Regions from separate parts of the Arthrobacter sp. GW460-12-1-14-TSB2 genome, predicted to be linked through region 2. Evidence: predicted binding sites of a transcription regulator. Region 2 holds the regulator's gene; the other holds the start of a gene.
What was found. The regulator HspR, encoded in region 2, represses chaperone genes until heat shock. The targets are predictions, from matches to a motif close to AAGTTGAGTCNNNNNGACTCAACTT.
Positions count from the first base shown of each region.

Region 1: the regulator HspR is predicted to act here: its motif matches at 2,217-2,241, upstream of clpB (ATP-dependent chaperone ClpB).

Region 1 covers NZ_JBWKYC010000013.1:23,535-26,937, reverse strand. Annotated here, with positions in the region: gene AC07YR_RS15415 (TOBE domain-containing protein) at 1-401, shown strand, start outside; gene AC07YR_RS15410 (carboxymuconolactone decarboxylase family protein) at 431-943, opposite strand; gene AC07YR_RS15405 (S1 family peptidase) at 1,204-2,055, shown strand; gene clpB (ATP-dependent chaperone ClpB) at 2,275-3,403, shown strand, end outside.
Region 2 covers NZ_JBWKYC010000020.1:36,741-40,143, forward strand. Annotated here, with positions in the region: gene AC07YR_RS19480 (DnaJ C-terminal domain-containing protein) at 77-1,063, shown strand; gene AC07YR_RS19485 (heat shock protein transcriptional repressor HspR) at 1,103-1,525, shown strand; gene AC07YR_RS19490 (alpha/beta fold hydrolase) at 1,607-2,440, shown strand; gene AC07YR_RS19495 (ketopantoate reductase family protein) at 2,474-3,403, opposite strand, start outside.

The sequences.
Region 1 (3,403 bases), on a different contig from region 2:
GAAGCCGGTTTGCCGCCGGGCTGGCGGGGCTGAACCTCATTCCCGGAACCATCACCGCCACCGGCATCCGGACAACAGAGGGTCTTGAAGTGGCCGGCCACCAGGACGAGGACCTCCTCCCGATTGGACCAGGCGAGCCAAACATGGCCGGGCAGCCCGGCGTAGCTGCCTTCCCGCCGTCGGCCGTCTCCGTCTTCCTGAGCGACGCGCACGGCAGTCCCCGGAACTCATTCCCCGTCACAGTCACCGACCTGGAACAACACGGCGACCAGATCCGGGTCCGGGCAGGCGGGATGTCCGCGGACATCACCCCGGCTGCCTCGGCTGACCTGGGGCTTGCGCCGGGAATGACCGTCTACTTCGTGATCAAGGCGACCGCGGTGGCCGTCTACCCTGCCTAGCATCAGCCTCTTTGGTCAGCCCTGCCCGGTCAGCCCCGCGCGGCGAGATCCTCCTTGGCCTCAGGCCGCACGGGGTGCTGGCTGGTGATGGATACGCGGTTGAAGGCGTTCATCGTAATCACCAGCCAGCTCACCGCTGAGTATTCGGCCGCGTTCAGGTGCTGCCGGGCGTAGGCATCCTCCCGTTCACGGGTGTGGGCATCGGGCAGGGTGGTGATGGACTCCGCCAGCGCCAGGGCCGCGCGTTCCTGCTCCGTGAACAGCGCAGTGTCCCGCCAGGCGGCCAGCACCGCAAGCCGCTGGGTGGTTTCACCCTTTTTGACGGCATCGGCAACGTGCATGTTCAGGCAGTAGGCGCAGCCGTTGATCTGCGAGATGCGGACGTTCAGCAGCTCGGTCAGGGCCCTGCTGATGCCGGCTTCATCGGCAGCCTCGCGTGCTTTCAGGCCGAGACCGTTCAGCGCCCGCCAGACGGCCGGGTTCTCCTTGTCGATGAAGATGTGCTGGGCGGTGGGGGTGCTGGCGTCCTGGGTGTGCTCCATGGCTCCCACAATACCCACCGCGGTATGACTGCTTTTGTCATCTTCGTGACATGCTGGCAAATGCATTGTAGTGTCGTTACCGGACCGTCTGCCCGCCTCGCGGTGGGCGGCGGTCCACCAGAGAAGTCTCTGTGTGGAAGGTCACTGCGATGCGCCTGCCACGCCAGCCGGAGGGCGGTTCCTTGGGGGAACCGCCCTCCTGCGTGTCCGGGCCGGCTGTTGCGTGAGGGCTAACTTTTCCGGGGCGCGAGTCCTACCATATGAAAATGCGTTGCCGCCTGAAGGCCCGGGTTCTCCGCGCTTTGCGTGTGACGGCTGCCGCTGCACTTCTCATATCCCTGACGTCGCTGCCGGCGTCGGGGGCGCCGGCGTCCGGTGCGCTTACGTCGCTGCCGGTTTCCGGTGCGCTCCCGGCGCCCGGTGCGCCGGACCCGGGCCTCGTCGGACCCTCGCGCGGCGGGACGGACATTGCCGGCGGCGAGACGGTTTCCATCGACGAGGCACCCTTCGCGGTGCAGATCGCCTACGACACCGCCGGCACCAGGGTGGCGTGCACGGGCAGTCAGATTTCAGCCAACTGGGTGATTACGGCCAGGCACTGCGACTCCGCGAGCCTTCGTTCCGTCCGGCTCGACACGCCGTACCTCGGTGCCGGGGGTGTGGTCCGGACAATCGCGGCCCGCTACCCGTCGCCAGTGGGCGACGTACTGCTGCTCAAGCTCTCCACCCCGCATCCCGCAATCTATGCCGGCCTGTCCCGGACCTTCCCGGCGGCGGGATCGCCTGCGCGCGTATTCGGCTGGGGTGACGAGACTGAGGGCGCCGGCGCCATGTCCGTCCAGGTCAAGGCTGCCGGAGTGGAGGTGTCGGGGCAGGGTTCGGACGCTTTTGGCGGCTTGTCCGTGCGGACGCAGTCGCGGACAGGGCACCCGCTGGCGGGGGACTCCGGCGGACCCCTCATCGTCGGCGGAAGACTGGTGGGCGTGCTGTCGACGTCGAGCGTTCTGCCTGGCGGCCTGCCGTCCAGTTTCACCGGCTTCTACAACGACCACGCTGCCGTCTCCCGGCATCTGGGCTGGATTACGCTCGTCACCGGCGTCGGCGCCGACTAGCCGCCGATCATCCGGTGGCACAGCGTCGGTGGCGCAGGGTCGGTGGCGCTTTGGCCACGCCGGGAGCGCTGCCGGGGCGCTGCGTTCGGGGGCGGGGGCCGATCGCCCCTAGACAGCCATTTCGCCGTCGGCAAACATGGACCTTGAGGCCACGTCCGGCAAAGTTGAGTCATGTACACTCAACTTTAAGAGTTGATCTATCCCCGAAAGGAGCTCTCTTTGGACGCCAAGTTCACCACCAAGAGCCAGGAGGCTCTTTCGGCAGCAGCCATGAACGCCTCCACGGCAGGAAATCCCCAGGTTGAGCCGGCCCACCTGCTCAAGGCGCTGATGGACCAGCGCGAGGGCGTCGCCGTCGCGCTCCTCCGCGCCACCGGCGCCGATCCGGATGCCGTCAGCGTCCAGGCAAGTACCGCCATCAAGGCATTGCCGGCGTCGTCCGGCACCTCGGTGCAGCAGGCCCAGCTGTCCCGCACCGCCCTGCAGGCCATCAAGAACGCCCAGAATGAGGCCGACAAACTGGGGGACACCTTCGTTTCCACCGAGCACCTGCTGCTGGGGCTCTCCGCCGGCAGTGACGCCGTCGGGAAGCTAATGCGCGACGCCGGTGCCTCCCACGAGGCCCTGCTCGCCGCCCTGCCGGGTGTCCGAGGGGACCGCAAGGTCACCAACGCGGACCCGGAGAACACCTTCCAGGCGCTGGAGAAGTTCGGCACGGACCTCACCGCGATCGCCCGCTCCGGAAAGCTGGACCCGGTGATCGGCCGTGACGCCGAGATCCGCCGCATCATCCAGGTACTGAGCCGACGCACCAAGAACAACCCGGTGATCATCGGCGAGCCGGGTGTCGGCAAGACCGCCGTGGTCGAGGGGCTGGCCCAGCGGATCGTCGCCAACGACGTGCCGGAAAGCCTGCGCGGCAAGACCCTGATTGCCCTGGATCTCGCCTCGATGGTGGCCGGGGCCAAGTACCGCGGCGAGTTCGAGGAGCGGCTGAAGGCCGTCCTGGAGGAGATCAAGAGCTCCGAAGGGCAGATCGTCACCTTCATCGACGAACTCCACACCGTGGTGGGTGCAGGCGCCTCCGGGGACAGTTCCATGGACGCCGGCAACATGCTCAAGCCCATGCTGGCCCGCGGTGAGCTGCGCCTGATTGGCGCCACCACGCTGGACGAATACCGCGAAAACATCGAGAAGGACCCCGCCCTGGAGCGCCGCTTCCAGCAGGTGTTTGTGGGCGAGCCGAGCGTGGACGACACCATCGGCATCCTCCGCGGCCTGAAGGAACGCTACGAAGCCCATCACAAGGTGTCCATCGCGGACTCCGCCCTGGTGGCTGCCGCGACGC
Region 2 (3,403 bases):
CAAGCCACCACGCGAATGGGCGGGGGCCCATGTATCGCGCAGAGCCCGTCACAGTAGAACTTGAAAGGAAACGCCATTGGCTAGCCAGGACTGGGTCGACAAGGACTTCTACAAGATCCTTGGAGTCGCCAAGGACGCTTCCGACGCCGATATCAAGAAGGCTTACCGGAAGCTTGCGCGGCAGCACCACCCGGACACCAATGCGGGGGACGTCGCGTCGGAGAAGAAGTTCAAGGACATCTCCGAGGCTTACTCCGTGCTCTCGGATCCGGACGAGCGCCAGCAGTACGACGCTATCCGTGCCATGGGCGGCGGCGCCCGGTTTGCCCCTGGCGGCGGGGGCGGCGCGGCTGGCGGTGCCGGCTTCGAAGACCTCTTCGGCGGCCTCTTCACCGGTGGCGGCGGGCGCCACTCCGGCGGCTACAGCACCTCGGGCGGCATTCCGCCGGAGTTCGCCGATCTCTTCGGCGGACAATTCGGCGGGCCCGGCTCCGGAGCGGGATTCCAGCGTGCTCCGCAGAAGGGCGCCGACCGTACGGCCACCACCACGATTTCCTTCGCCGGTTCCATTCGCGGCACCACCATCGGGCTACGCGAACCGGACGGAGACGTCATCGACGTCCGTGTTCCCGCCGGGATCAAAGACGGCCAGAAAGTCCGTGTCCGCGGCAAGGGCCAGTACGGCCCGGCCGGCAACGGCGACCTGATGGTCACCGTCAATGTCAAGGGCCATGATTTCTACACGCGCGACGGCGACAACCTCCGCATCCATGTTCCGGTCACCTTTCCGGAGGCTGCGCTGGGCGCTGACATCGAAGTGCCGACGATCGACGGCGAAAAGGTCAAGGTCCGTGTTCCCGCGGGGACGCCCTCCGGGCGGACCCTGCGGGTCAAGGGTCGCGGAGTCAAGCACGCGAAGGCGACCGGTGACCTGCTGGTGACCATCGACGTCGTGGTTCCGCAGAAGCTGACCAAGGAGGCGGAGGACGCCGTGAAGGCGTTCGCTGCAGCCACGGACGGACACGATGTGCGGGCCGGACTGGCCGCCAAGGCACGTCTCTAGGGAACACACGGACTGGGATTAGCGGGAGGAGCCGGCGCCATGGACATTGATTTCGATCAGCCGATCTTCGTGATCTCGGTGGCGGCTGAGCTGGCGGACATGCACCCGCAGACGTTGCGGCAGTATGACCGGCTGGGCATCGTCTCGCCCAGCCGCGCGCCCGGAAAGTCCCGGCGCTACTCCCAGCGGGACGTCAACGTGCTCCGCGAGGTGCAGCGGCTCTCGCATGAGGGGGTGTCGCTGGAGGGCATCAAACGGATCCTCCAGCTGGAGAACCAGGTGGCCGCGCTGCAGCGCCGGGTGACTGAACTGACCGAGCAGCTGAGCAGCCGCCGCAGCCCGCTGGATTCGCGCATTTTCGCGGCCGGAGCAGCGGGCGACGTCGTGAGCCTGGCACGCGGCCAGCGGCCCCGTGCCCGCTCCCAGGCCGTGGTGGTGTGGCGGCCCCGTTCCACGGAGTGAACCCTGCTTCCTTGACAGGCGTAACCTGCCGGAACAGAGTGAATGGTCAAGCCCGTTCACTGCCCCGGAAGGAACGCCCTCATGGCCTTTGTGTCTGTCGGAAACGAAAACAGCACCACCGTTGAGCTTTACTACGAGGACCACGGACAGGGACAGCCGGTGGTCCTCATCCACGGATACCCCCTGGACGGCGCATCGTGGGAACGGCAGACCAGTGTGCTGCTGGAGGCAGGCTACCGGGTCATCACCTACGACCGCCGCGGCTTCGGCAAGTCCAGCCAGCCCACGGAGGGCTACGACTACGACACCTTTGCTGCCGACCTCAACACCCTGCTCACCGAACTTGACCTCACGGACGCCGTGCTGGTGGGCTTCTCGATGGGCACCGGCGAGGTGGCCCGCTACCTCAGCACCTACGGCTCGGGCCGGGTTTCCAAGGCAGTGTTCCTGGGTTCCCTCGAGCCTTTCCTGCTGAAGACGGAAGACAACCCCGACGGCGTCCCGCAGGACGTGTTCGACGGCCTGCTCAGTGCAGTGAAGGAAGACCGCTACGCGTTCTTCACGGAGTTCTTCAAGAACTTCTTCAACACCGACGACACCCTGGGCAGCCGCCTCAGCGAAGAAGCCCTGCGGGCCAACTGGGCCACCGCCAGCAAGTCCTCCGCCCATGCCTCCGTGTTTGCCCAGCCCACCTGGCTGACGGACTTCCGCGCGGACATCCCCAAGATCGATGTTCCTGCCCTCATCGTGCACGGAACGGCGGACAACATCCTGCCCATCGACGTCACCGGCCGCCGTTTCAAGGACGCGCTGCCCGCCGCGGACTACGTGGAGATCGAGGGTGCTCCGCACGGCATGCTGTGGACCCACGCGAAGGAAATCAACCAGGCCCTCCTTGCCTTCCTGAAGAAGTAGCCGGGGAGAAGAAGTACCTGGAGTTGCACGCCGCTAGGCGGTTGCGGCGCTGACCCTCAGCTGCATCAGGGCCAGGTCGATCAGCGGCGTGTCCGCCCCGAGGATTCGTGCCCGGCGGGTGAAGTCGCCCAGCAGGTGTTCTGTCTCGCCGGCGCGGCCGGCCACAACGTCTCGGTAGAGGGACGACGTGAAGGTTGATCCGGGCTGCGTCAGCATGTCCACGGACAGCTGACGTTCGTGGTCAGGCACCGGGTAGCCGGCCGCAACCGCGACGGCGCCGGCTTCGGCCAGCACCGAGTGCACGAAGTCCGTGCCGCCGGGTACCGCGACGATGGCGCCCACCGGTCCGCGCATCAGGCAGGTCACGGTTCCGGCGGACACGATGAATGCCCACTTGTGCCACATGGAGGCCAGGGCGTCCGCGGTGGCCGAAGCCTTGAAGCCAGGCACCGTCAGGGTTTCAACGGCCCGCAGGACGCGGTCGCTCGGCGGGCCGGACTGTTCCCCGACAGTGAGTGTGGCCAGCGGATTCATCTGCAGGATGTCGCCGTCCTCGGTGAGGGTGGTGACCACCTTGACGATCCCGCCCAGCACCCGGTCGGCGCCGAAGGCCGCTTCGAGAGCGTCCATGTGGGCCATGCCGTTGAGGAACGGGATGACCACCGTTTCCGGCCCCACTACCGGCGCGAGGTCTGCCAGCGCCTGGGGGAGGGCGGCGGCCTTGACCGTCACCAGCACCAGGTCGTACGGACCGTGCAGCTCAGGCGCCGTGACCAGCGCCGGTTCCATGACGTCTTCGCGGCCCAGGCCCGTGATGCGAAGGCCGCGCTGGCGCAGTGCGGCTGCCCGTCCTTCCCGCACCAGGAACGTCACGTCCCGGCCGCCCTGCGCCAGGCGGCCGCCGAAGTATCCGCCGGTTGCTCCGGCTCCGACAACCAGGATTCTTTGTGCGTTCTGCTGGCC